Regions from separate parts of the Maridesulfovibrio pacificus genome, predicted to be linked through region 4. Evidence: predicted binding sites of a transcription regulator. Region 4 holds the regulator's gene; each other region holds the start of a gene.
The links. The regulator sigma-54, encoded in region 4, starts transcription at its own class of promoters, with help from an activator protein. The targets are predictions, from matches to a motif close to CTGGCACGGNNNNTGCTT.
Positions count from the first base shown of each region.

Region 1: the regulator sigma-54 is predicted to act here: its motif matches at 1,687-1,704, upstream of fdhF (formate dehydrogenase subunit alpha).
Region 2: the regulator sigma-54 is predicted to act here: its motif matches at 1,879-1,896, upstream of nifH (nitrogenase iron protein).
Region 3: the regulator sigma-54 is predicted to act here: its motif matches at 2,012-2,029, upstream of ACNI23_RS17455 (NifB/NifX family molybdenum-iron cluster-binding protein).

Region 1 is NZ_JBLZNE010000001.1:3,725,713-3,728,845, reverse strand. Features, by position in the region: gene fdhF (formate dehydrogenase subunit alpha) at 1-1,685, opposite strand, end outside; gene ACNI23_RS17275 (diguanylate cyclase) at 1,963-3,133, shown strand, end outside.
Region 2 is NZ_JBLZNE010000003.1:106,732-109,864, reverse strand. Features, by position in the region: gene ACNI23_RS19790 (hypothetical protein) at 1-518, opposite strand, end outside; gene ACNI23_RS19785 (LeuA family protein) at 515-1,621, opposite strand; gene nifH (nitrogenase iron protein) at 1,947-2,774, shown strand; gene ACNI23_RS19775 (P-II family nitrogen regulator) at 2,983-3,133, shown strand, end outside.
Region 3 is NZ_JBLZNE010000002.1:15,245-18,377, reverse strand. Features, by position in the region: gene hypB (hydrogenase nickel incorporation protein HypB) at 1-464, shown strand, start outside; gene ACNI23_RS17460 (sigma-54 interaction domain-containing protein) at 574-1,908, shown strand; gene ACNI23_RS17455 (NifB/NifX family molybdenum-iron cluster-binding protein) at 2,041-2,511, shown strand; gene ACNI23_RS17450 (NifB/NifX family molybdenum-iron cluster-binding protein) at 2,513-2,872, shown strand; gene ACNI23_RS17445 (iron-sulfur cluster carrier protein MrpORP) at 3,063-3,133, shown strand, end outside.
Region 4 is NZ_JBLZNE010000001.1:1,474,844-1,477,976, reverse strand. Features, by position in the region: gene ACNI23_RS06895 (LptA/OstA family protein) at 1-203, shown strand, start outside; gene lptB (LPS export ABC transporter ATP-binding protein) at 221-943, shown strand; gene rpoN (RNA polymerase factor sigma-54) at 1,269-2,684, shown strand; gene hpf (ribosome hibernation-promoting factor, HPF/YfiA family) at 2,736-3,133, shown strand, end outside.

The sequences.
Region 1 (3,133 bases), 2.3 Mb from region 4:
AATTCCGCAGGCTCGCGATGTTCAAGCGGCACGAATTTACCGGGACCGCGCATGCAGCCCCCCACGTGCAGAATTGGAGTTCCCGGATGTTTTTCATCAGGACAGGGCCATTGAATACCGCCAGCCTCCAGACGTTCATAACTTATGCCTGCATGGGTCGGGGTCAACGCCCGCATTTCATCAAAAACCTCGCTGGCATTTGCATACTCTTCAGTACGTCCCAGCAACCGCAGCAACTCAGCCAGAATTTCCCAATCCGGACGGCTCTGCCCGATGGGGTCTACGGCCTTGCGGACACGCTGCACGCGCCGCTCTGTACTGGTGAAAGTTCCGTCCTTCTCGGCAAAACTGGCTCCGGGCAGGACAACATCAGCCAGCGCGGCTGTTTCGGTAAGGAAAAGGTCCTGAACAACAAGAAAATCAACGTGACGCAGGCAATGTTCCACATGATTGATATCCGGGTCGCTGCGCATAGGGTTTTCGCCGAAGACAAAGAGTCCCTTAAGGCGATCTTCTTCAACAGCATGCAACATCTTGGGAATGGTCAGCCCCGGTTCAGCAGGAAGCTTTACTCCCCAGCCGGATTCAAATGTCCCCCGCACCGCATCATCAGTAACCGGACGATATCCGGTCAGTACGTTAGGCAGGGCTCCCATATCACATGAACCCTGTACGTTGTTCTGACCACGCAACGGGTTCACACCAGTCTTAGGCCGCCCGATATTTCCGCTGACCAGTGCAAGGTTGGAAACAGCAAGAACATTATTGGTTCCGGTAGTGTGCTGGGTCACGCCCATTGTGTAGTAGAAGGCAGCATTGGCTGACTTTCCGATAAGCCGCGCGGCTTTGCGTATATCAGACGCAGGAACTTCAGCGATGGCAGCAACACTTTCAGGATCGAAAGCCTGCAATCCTTCCCGGAAAGCTGCAAAATCTTCGGTAGCTGCAGCAACGGCTTCAACGTCAGCGAGCCCTTCATCCAGAATGACCTTGGCAATGGAAGAAAGCAGCGCAGTATCTGTGCCCGGACGCAATCTGAGCCAGACATCGGCCTGACGTGCAAGGTCGATCTCGCGGGGATCAATGACAATCAATCCGGCGCCGTTGCGTTTGGCCTCCATCATGCCGATACCGATGATGGGATGGCATTCGGTAGTATTGGTCCCGATGGCGCAAACACAATCTCCCCTTCCCATGTCCCAGAGCTCGCGGATGGAGTTGGTCATGGAACCGCTTCCTAATGATGTAGCCAGACCGGCTACAGTGGGAGCGTGTCAGAGCCGTGCGCAATGGTCGACATTGTTGCTGCCGAACCCTGTGCGAAAAATTTTCTGGAAAAGGTAGTTCTCTTCATTGGTACAGCGGGCACTGCTGAAACCGCCCACAGCCTGCGGACCATGCTCAGAAACAATGGAGCTTAAGCGGCTTGCCACAAGACCCAACGCCTCATCCCATGAAGCAGGAACCAGCTCGCCGTTCTTGCGTATCAGCGGAGTAGTCAGCCGGTCGCTATGATGAACAAAATCGAATCCGAAGCGTCCCTTCGAGCACAATGCGCCCTGATTGACTGATGGTTCCGGTCCGGGAGAAACACTGACAATGCGCCCCTCCTCTACTTCCAAAGAAAGAGAGCAGCCGGCACCGCAGTAAGGACATGTTGTAGTTGTACGTTGCATGCGGCCCATTTAGCATAAGACATGCCATAAACCAATCACAGGACAATAAACCATAACATACTGAAAAAATAGCTTTTACATGCTAAAACAAAGAAACTCTCGCGAAAAATGCTATTTTTGCACACTTAAATTGCATGCAATCATGCAAAAATTGCATGCAATTCATACTTTGGGAATCCCCGGTTAATCTGGCTGGACCAATAGAAACATGTTTGCCAAGACAGTAATTGAAGGTATAAACGGGCTATCTTTTTATCTATAGAAGCCAATATTAATAAGGATCAGAATGCCTACTCATACCAATGGATGCGAGAAAATATTCACTGACTTTGAAAAACATTTCTCGAGCTACTTAAACCAACTTCCCGCCATCATTTGGCGAATTGATATTGTAGAAAATGAAATCTCTTTTCTTAATTCCTACATAATACCAACCGACAATCAAAAAGTAAGATCCGTCCTCCAAAACCCGCAACTCGCCCGCGATATGATCCTGAGCGAAGACTGGGAAAAATTCCAGAACAGCCTGCAGCAGGTAAGGAACCGCATACCGACCAGTTGCGTTTTCCGTATGCGCCTGAACAAAAACTCGACCAGATGGTTCAGGCTCGGGGCCATTCCCGATCCCCTGCATCAGACTTGCTCCGTCGGTATGCTGATGGATATTTCCGGGCAGGTTGATGAAATCCTGACCACGGAAGGCAGGCCGAATCTCGCTACCAAAATTGATCTTATTGATGATCCGGTCTTGTTCGTTCGTTTTTCCGATCGATCCGTATGTGCTGCAAACAATGCCGCCGGAGCTCTGCTGAAATATGAACGGCAGGAACTGCTCTCCATGAACTTTCAGGATCTCTTCCGCCACAACACAGATACAGACCTGCATAAATTATATGAAGGTCTTATCTTTTCAGACCGCTGGAATGGCAAACTATCTGTTACGGACAGCATGGGTAAAAATCACGAATGCTCAATCCGCATCCAGAGTATTTCGCGTAACGGCGAGAACCTTCTCTGGATCACTATGGATCACCGTAATGACTGTCAGGCATGCAAAGGCATCCCGGTCCGGGGCAACGAAACCGTTCCTTCAGGGGCAGCAGTCAAGGAAATGAATAAATGCAGCAGCATTGAATGTTTGCTGGAAACCATACTGCAAGCGCTGCCCTTCGGATCCCCGACGGATGCGATCATGCTTTCCCGTATATTCATTGACCAAAACAAGGTCGAAGTTACTGCTGCAGGAGAGCCTTTTGCCGGATTGGATGAAAACCGCACCCATCCCTACGAAGGTTCAATTGCCGAAAACATCGTCCGCTTCAACCTTAAGAATCATGTGGTGATGGAAACATCCAAAAGCATCAAACCTATCGACTGGGCCTTATTCATTCCCCACGGAATACGTTCATATTATGCCCAGCCTTTCTACGAAAACGAGACCCTGACCAATGTGCTGA
Region 2 (3,133 bases), on a different contig from region 4:
ATCTTGCCGATGCTTGTTTGCAGCGTGGTCGGTTCCGCAGGTTCAAGGGAGCGGATTTGCCCTTCCGGGCTGAAGCTTATACCGATACGGGTCCGAACCGGACCTACAGGAGTTTGCACAGTCGGCTCTTCTCCCGGCCAGAATGTTATGGAGCGCAAGGTTCCGGTCTCATAAAAACATAGGCTGATCACCTTTACACAAAGCGGACCGACCGGAGTATCAAGGGTCAGCGGATCAGCAAGATTTCCTTCATCTTCCTGCGTCCAATAGCCGGAGAGCTTACCATTGAGCGGAAAAACCCGTTTTATTTTTCCAGACTTGTAAAAGGTGACCATCTCCGCCTCAATGATGCCCACAGGAGTAAATAGTGGGGTACGATCTTCTAAAGGCAGTGATTTCACCTTGCCGTTGGAATACATTGATACAGGCTGCAAAGTCTTGCGGCGGAGGTCGTCAGTGGAGTGCTGGGCTAACAGTTCACCGGCTTCAGTTGAATAGATGCGGCAAATGGTGTTCATGAGTAAACCTCCTCATCATTGAGCTTGATAAATTCACTGCGGGTCAGGGGCCGTTCAAGCCGCAGGGAGAGCTGGCGCACGGCCTCGGTAAGAGTGGAAAGAGAATCTGTTCCGCAATCGATGCCGTATTCATCAAGAGCATTACGGACAGCAGCCCGTCCGCTTTTACCACCCACTGCCAACTTACGGGCCGTGCCCACAGAATCGGGATCGTACGGTTCGAAAAGCTCCGGTGATTTGCTGAGTGCGTGGGTGTGCAGACCGGATTCACAGGCAAAAATATCAGTGCCGACAACAGCCTTGGTACGCGGAATGGCAACCTTGGCTGCAACCCCGACAATCATACAGGCTTCTTTTAACACCGAGGTCAAATAGCGGGTATTGCCTTCGCGCAGTGCTAAACGAGCCACCAATTCCTCGGTTGCTGCGATACCGGAGCGTTCTCCGATACCTAAGACGGAACAGTCCGCGTAATCAGCTCCGGCTTCAAGGGCGGTAAATGAGTTGGCTGTAGCCATGCCGAAATCATCATGGCAATGCACGGCAATATCAATATGCAGCTTCTCCCTGAATTTTCTGACCAGCTTTTCCATGGCAAGAGGAGTCAGTTGCCCAAGGGAATCCGCCAGACGAACCCTTGATGCTCCGCAAATCTCTGCATGCAGAGCCATGGAAAGGGCAAAATCGCCATCCGCACGTGAAATATCCTCAAGACCCACGGAAACATATTCAAATCCGCAATCCTTGGCAGTCCGCACAGCAGCAGCCAGCTTACGCAGGATAGCCTGACGATCAGAGTCCAGACGTTTTTCAATATGCAGATCCGAAACCGGAACTCCGATATTGATGCGCGTTAATCCCAACTCCGCTGCAATCTTAATGTCTTTCTCCCGACAGGGCGACCAGACACTGAGAGCTGTATCTCCTCCTAAGGTACGGGCATATCCTGCGAAAAGAGCAAGATCATCTTGTCCGACCCAGCCCAGCTCTATCTCATCAACTCCCATGGAAATGAGGGAAGATGCGATACGCTTACGGGTTTCCAGATTGAAATAAGCCCCGAACAACTGTGCGCCTTCACGCAGGGTGGTATCGATCAACATAATAGTGCTCCAAATGAATTAAAATTTACAGAATCCATCAAGCATTATTGATGCCAAAACATTACACCGTCCTATCTACCTTAATTTATATAACATCACCCTACCTTTCACACCCTACACACAACCTGCAAAAATGTAGTTTCCTACAATTTTGTGCAGAACTTTCGTTGCAATCTACATTTTTCGTATGTCTTTACATTTCTTCATCCTTCAAACTTTAGCACATTATTACAACACCTTAAGACGCAAAAACATCTTTGGCACACCACTTGCCTTACGAGAGACAGCAACAACGAAAATCAATCCAAACCACATGGAGGAGAAAATGAGAAAAGTAGCAATCTACGGAAAAGGCGGCATCGGAAAATCCACCACCACCCAGAACACCGTAGCCGGACTGGCAACTATGGGCCGCAAGGTCATGGTTGTTGGATGTGACCCTAAAGCGGACTCCACCCGTCTGCTGCTCGGCGGACTGGCTCAGAAATCAGTACTCGATACCCTTCGTGAAGAAGGTGAAGACGTTGAACTTGAGGATATCCGCAAACCCGGATTCGGTGAATCATGGTGTGTTGAATCCGGTGGCCCTGAACCGGGTGTCGGTTGTGCAGGACGCGGTATCATCACTTCCATCAACATGCTGGAAAATCTCGGTGCATACGAAGAATCCGAAGGCCTTGATTACGCTTTCTACGATGTACTCGGTGACGTTGTCTGCGGTGGATTCGCAATGCCCATCCGCGACGGTAAAGCAGAAGAGATCTACATCGTATGTTCCGGTGAAATGATGGCCATGTATGCAGCCAACAACATTTGCAAAGGTATTATGAAATACGCCGAGTCCGGCGGAGTTCGTCTCGGCGGCCTGATCTGCAACTCCCGTAACGTTGATAACGAAAAAGAGATGATCGAAGAACTGGCTAAAAAGCTCGGCACCCAGATGATCTACTTCGTACCCCGTGACAACGACGTACAGCGTGCGGAAATCAACCGTAAAACCGTTATCGAATGGGACGACAGCGTACCGCAGGCATCAGCTTACATGGGTCTCGCCGATGCAATCGACAAAAACGAAATGTTCGTCGTGCCGACCCCTCTTGAAATCGAAGAACTGGAACAGCTGCTCCTCGATTACGGCCTGATGGAAGCTTAGAAAACTCCCCGAACCTCCCGGTCCTGCAAAAACATCTGATCCCGCACAATTGAGGGTCAACAGAGGCGAAGCCCAAATAAAAGTTTTTGAAGAGTCCAGAGAAACTTTTTTCAAAAGGTTTCTTTGGCCCCGGAGGGCCGCCGGAGACATATCAATCCATTCTTAAAAGCGCGCAGCGCAACAAATAGCAGAGCAGATAAGGAGAAAAATCATGATCATGGTGAGAGCAATTGTAAGACCGGAAAAAGCGGATGACGTACTGGCCGCACTCATGGACAACGGCTACCCCGCTGTAACCAAATATTCCGTAGCAGGCCGCGGTAAACAGCGCGGCATCAAAATCGGCGAAGTAACCTACG
Region 3 (3,133 bases), on a different contig from region 4:
GTGACCTCCAGACAGACAACGACGCACGCCGTGTTGCCGCAACCGGAGCACAGGCCGTTCAGATCAATACTGAAGGCGGATGCCACCTTAACTCCAGCCAGGTAAAGGAAGCACTTTCCCTGATCGACCTTGAAGGACTCGATATTCTTTTCGTGGAAAACGTGGGCAACCTCGTATGCCCCGCTGAATTCAATGTTGGTGAAGATCACAAGATCACCCTGCTGACCGTAACTGAGGGCGATGACAAACCTGAAAAGTATCCCCTTATGTTCCATATTTCTTCTGTCATGATCCTTAACAAAATCGACCTCCTGCCCTACGTGGATTTCGATCTTGAAAAGGCCAAACAGCATGCACGTAAACTGAACGCAGACATCGCCCTTTTCCCTCTGTCCTGCCGCACACGGGAAGGACTGGAAGCATGGTACGAATGGCTCCGCAAAGCCCGCGCTGAAAAAGCATAATTTTTGTCTCCGACGGCTGTGGAAGCGAAACTTTTAAAGAAGTTTTGCTTCCACAGACCCCATCCCTTCAAAACCTTTTATAAGGCTTCGCCCTTTTGATGGATGTTTCATGAAATTCCCTAGCAACCTGCCGTGCTCCGCAGTTCTTGACTCTTTAGCAGACGGGGTGTTTACGGTAGACCGGGACTGGAACATAACATTCTTTAACGAAGCTGCCAGCCGAATCACCGGAGTCCATCCCGAAGAAGCGGTTGGCTCAAAATGCTGGGACGTTTTCCACTCCAGCCTTTGCGACGGTGACTGCGCCCTGCGCACCTGCATGAACGATTGCGGACGCATCTCCAACAAATCCATATTTTTCATCCACGCTGACGGACGCAAGGTTCCGGTTTCCATCAGCGCCGCACCACTTGTTGACGGCGATGGAAAACTCATAGGCGGCGTGGAAAGCTTCCGTGACCTGACTGATATTCAGATGATCCGCCGTGAGGTGGAAGATTCATGGCGCTTTGAAGACATCATCGGTAAAAGCGCACAGCTTGGAAAAGTATTTTCCATCCTGCCCCAAGTCAGTAAAAGTGAAGCCACTGTTCTCCTGCTTGGAGAATCCGGCACGGGTAAAGAACTTTTCGCCCGGGCCATTCATAACCTCAGTGAACGTAAAGATGGCCCTTTTGTAGCTGTAAACTGCGGCGCCCTGCCTGATAATCTGCTGGAATCAGAACTTTTCGGTTACAAGGCCGGAGCCTTTACCGATGCCCGCAAAGACAAGGCCGGACGCTTCGAACTGGCTGCAGGTGGCACAATTTTCCTTGATGAAATCGGGGACATGCCTGCCAAATTACAGGTCAAACTGCTTCGCGTATTACAGGAAAAAACTTTTGAGCCGCTTGGGGCGGTGCAGAGCGTGAAAACCAACGTCCGGGTTGTAGCCGCCACCAATAAAAATCTGTCAGAACTGGTGGAACAGGGTGCATTCCGACAGGACCTCTACTACCGCCTGAATGTAGTGACCCTCAACCTTCCTCCGCTCAAGGCGCGGGTCGAGGACATCCCTCTCCTGATCAACCACTTTGTAAACAGGCTCAATGCCCTGCAAGGCAAAGATATCGACGGTATTTCCGAAGACACACTGCACATCCTCATGCGCCATCCCTTCCCCGGCAATGTGCGGGAACTGGAAAACATCCTCGAGTTCGCTTTTATTCTCTGCCCTTCGGGCTTTATTCAGGTCGAACACCTGCCGGAATATCTCCAGCCGAAATCAAAAGAAACAGCCTCACACGAAGACATGCCGCTGACCATGGATGAAATCAAATGCATGGCTGTGCGTCGTGCTCTTGAGCGCAACAACGGCAAGAAAATGGCCACCTGCCGCGAACTGGGTATTTCCAAAGACACCCTTCGCCGCACCATCGCGCGCTGCGATGACATGGACGCATAATTAGCCCGCATATCTACCTTTTCGGCTAATTTTGATCTAAAACCCCCTCTCTCCATCTCTTCCAAATTCTAATAAATATCCGATTTAATTCTTTTTTATCCTCATGGCACAAACTATGCCTTATAGCCTTCCATGAGAGGAAACGAAGGACGCAATACCAACTCAACGCTGCTTTGTTTAGCCTGCTACGAAGACAGGCTGGCCTCCGTATTTGACAATGCCCCGGACCTGAAATTGTTCCGGGTGGATGACAATAAAATTTGTCCCGCAGGCTACCTATCCCTTCCCTCAAAAGACCCAAAGGACAGGACATCCGCCATTACAGCCTGCGGGGCAACGTTTTTAATATGCGGTGCAATCTGCGGTTGCACTATGAATGAACTGGAACAGGCCGGAGTTAGAGTTGTACCGTGGATTACGGGAATGACCGAGCAAGTGCTCTCCGCCTATCAAAAGGACTGTCTGGAAGACCATGTCATGCCCGGATGCAGGGGCAGAGGCAGGTGCGGACAGGGAAACAGGGGCTTCAGGGCCAGAAAGGGTGTGCAGGATACAATGCACCCCTGCGAACCGACCCTGGACTCAGTGCACAGGAGTAAATAATATGAAAATCGCCATCAGCTGTCAGGGCAATGATCTCAACGGAGATATCGACCCTCGTTTCGGTCGCGCAAAAGGCTTTCTGGTCTGCGATACCGATACCGATACTCAGGAATACATCGACAACACCCAGAACCTGAATGCGGCTCAGGGTGCAGGAATCCAGTCTGCCCAGAACGTAGCCGCCACCGGCGCAACTGCGGTAATCACCGGACACGTAGGCCCTAAGGCCTTTACCGCACTAGATAAAGGCTCCATCGAAGTCTACCTCGTAGGCGGAGGGACTGTTGCAGAAGCCCTGTCTTCCTTTAAAGACGGCAAGCTCGAAGCTGCTGCGGATGCGGACAAACCGGGCCACTGGTAAAATTTCCTTTATCGCGTTCAGTCATGCCTTTTCTCCTCTCCCTTGCTCTGCGGGCATGACTGAACCTTTCAACCATTGACAAGTCAGGTTCACGTCTTAGTTTACCTTGTAATGCCTATTGTGACAGATTGGACAATCTGTTTTTAATAATGACTACCCCCTCTGCCAATGAGGGTCAGGAGATTGATATATGAGCGATCACGCATGCGGAAGCTGCTCTTCATCAGGTTCCGGCTGTTCTTCTTCCGGTTGTTCTGAAGG
Region 4 (3,133 bases):
GCAAAGGGCATTGCGACAAGCTGACCTATGTGGTGGGTGATTCAATCATTTATATGAATGGTAATGCAGAACTGCAGGATGGTCCCAACCTTATTCAGGGTGATGAAATTAAATTTTATCTGAAGGATAACCGAGCAGAGGTTGTTGGCGGTAATAAGCCTATCGAAGCCATTTTCTATACCCCTAAAAATGTTTCCCCTTAGGTCATTAAAGGAATTTTATGTCTGCAATTATCGCCAAAAAACTGGTTAAGAACTACGGACCCAAAGAGGTTGTCCGTGGAATCGGTTTGACCGTGCGTGAGGGTGAGGTTGTGGGGTTGCTTGGTCCGAACGGAGCCGGTAAGACCACAACATTTTATATGCTCGTAGGTGTTGTTAAACCCACGTCCGGGGATGTTTATTTTAATAAGCAGCAGATTACCCGATTGCCTTTGCATGAGCGGGCCCGCTTGGGACTAAGCTATCTTCCGCAGGAAAGTTCAATTTTCAAAAAGCTTTCCGTGCGTAAGAATCTTGAGATAATTATTGAGCATACGGGCCTTTCCGGTAAGGATGTGCCGAAAAGGGCGGACGAGCTGTTGGATCAGCTTGGCATTCTCCGTCTTGCCGACCAGAAGGCAATGTACCTTTCAGGTGGTGAACGTCGCAGGCTTGAGATCGCCCGCGCCATGATTAATAACCCCAAGTTTATTCTGCTTGATGAACCGTTTGCGGGTATTGACCCAATCGCGGTAATTGATATTCAGGATATTATTTCCACGCTTAAGGATATGGGGCTTGGGATTTTAATTTCCGACCATAACGTTCGCGAGACTCTTTCTATCTGTGATCGTGCTTACCTTGTTTATGAGGGCAGAGTGATTTTGAATGGTTCACCTGAGAACATCGTGAAAAACACCAAGGCCCGCAGACTTTATCTGGGTGATAGTTTCAGTCTTTAGCTTTGCGTGCTGAGAATTGATTTTTTACAAGCCGGAACTCTAATGAGTTTCGGCTTTTTTTTGGTAAAGTTTGATGAATTTTGTCTTTGTCGATTTACAGTCGGGCAGAACATTGGTACACTTTTTTCATATGCATTTCTATTTTATAAAAAATCCTTAAATTTCAGACAAATCAGAGGTCTTTGTTGCATCTTGCAATGGGATGTGGCATAGTTGAATCAAGCTCGGATTAAAAGAATGAAAAAAAAGTTTAGTCCAGTATATAGTGTAACAATAAATCTGAATCTGAAAATACACGAATCAATTTACAAGGTGGCCTGAATATATGGGGTTGGAACTTAGACAACAATTAAAGCTTACTCAACAGCTGGTAATGACTCCTCAGCTGCAGCAGGCGATCAAGTTGTTGCAGCTTTCCCGATTGGAGTTGGTGGATACCGTCCACCAGGAACTCATGGAGAATCCTATCCTTGAAGAAGCTGAAGCTCAGGAGCGTACAGACTCTCCCGATGCGGATGCAGGCACCGCTACTGCCGAAGAAGCACAAATTTCCAAGGAAGCCGAGTGGGAGAACTATCTCGGTGAATTTTCCAGTACATCAAAGCAGTCCTCTTCCCGCGAGTCGGAATCATATGAAGAAGGAACTTCTTTTGAAGCACGCCTGACCAAGTCGGCATCCCTTGATGGCCATCTGCATTGGCAGATGACTCTTTCCGATTTTACTGAGAAGGATATTGCCATAGGTGAATGTCTTATTGGTAATTTAAGTTCGGGAGGTTTTTTGCGGATAGACTTGGAAGAAGTCTGTGAAACATGCTATGCTGAAATCGAAGATGTAGAAAAGGTATTGCATCGCATTCAGCGATTCGATCCGGTAGGCGTGGCGGCAAGGACTCCGCAGGAATGTCTGCTTATCCAGCTGGAAGCATTGAAGCTTGACGATGATCCAATTCTGGTTTCGCTGGTCCGGGATCATTTGGATGATCTTGAAAAGAAGCGCTACAAGCCTCTGGCAAGAAAGTTCAAGCTCAGTATGGAGGATTTAAAGAGTTATCTGGACTTGATGCAGACACTTGATCCGCTGCCCGGAGCAAGTTTTTCAAGTGGAGACTCTTTCTATGTCAGCCCTGATGCTTATGTTTATGAATATGACGGTGATTTTGTCATAGTTCTGAACGAAGACGGTCTTCCGAAATTGCAAATGAATGCATTTTATGTGGAGACTCTTGAATCAACCAAGGGAGATGACAAGGAATATTTTCAGGACAAGATGCGTTCCGCTCAATGGCTGATGAAGAGCCTGTATCAGCGGCAACGTACCTTATATAAGGTTCTTGAATCCATAGTGAGATTCCAGCGAGAGTTTTTCGCCCACGGTGTCACCAAGTTAAAACCGCTTATTCTTAAGGAGGTTGCGGAAGACATCGAGATGCATGAATCCACTGTGAGCCGAATCACTACTAATAAGTATGTTTCTACTCCGCATGGGATTTATGAACTTAAATTTTTCTTTAATAGTGCGCTCGGTCTGGATGACGGTTCTCAGGTCGGTTCCGAGTCCGTCAAGGCGACGATCAAGAAATTGATCGGTGAAGAAGACGGAAAGAAACCCCTCAGCGATGAAAAGATAGCTGAGATTCTCAAAGAGAAACTGGAAGTCAACATAGCCAGAAGGACCGTAGCCAAGTATAGGACTGCAATGGGGATTCTCTCCTCTTCCAAGAGGAAAAAAGTATTCTAATGTAGTCCGGAGAAATCAACGCATATTCACCCTTTACTAAGGAGGCTCTTTATGAACGTAGCATTTACTTTTAAGAACTTCGACGCATCCGAACATCTTAAGGAATATGCAAACAGCCGTTTCTCCAAGTTGGTAAAGTACGTAAGCAATCCTGACAACACTGATATGCAGGTGAATCTGTCAGTAGATAAGTTCAGGCATGTTGCGGAAGTTGTTTTCAGCTCTGATCATCTTCATGTTTCAGCTTACGAAGTGTCCGAGGACATGTATTCCACCGTGGATATGGTTCTGGACAAGCTTGAAGCCCAGCTTCGCCGCGCAAACGAAAAGATGAGAAGCCATAGGCGTAAGGAGTCAGCTCCTGCCCGAATGGATATTCTCAGCTATGGAGAGGAAGAGTATAGGGAACCTGTGATTGTGGAGTCTGACTCCTTTGTTCCCAAGCCTAT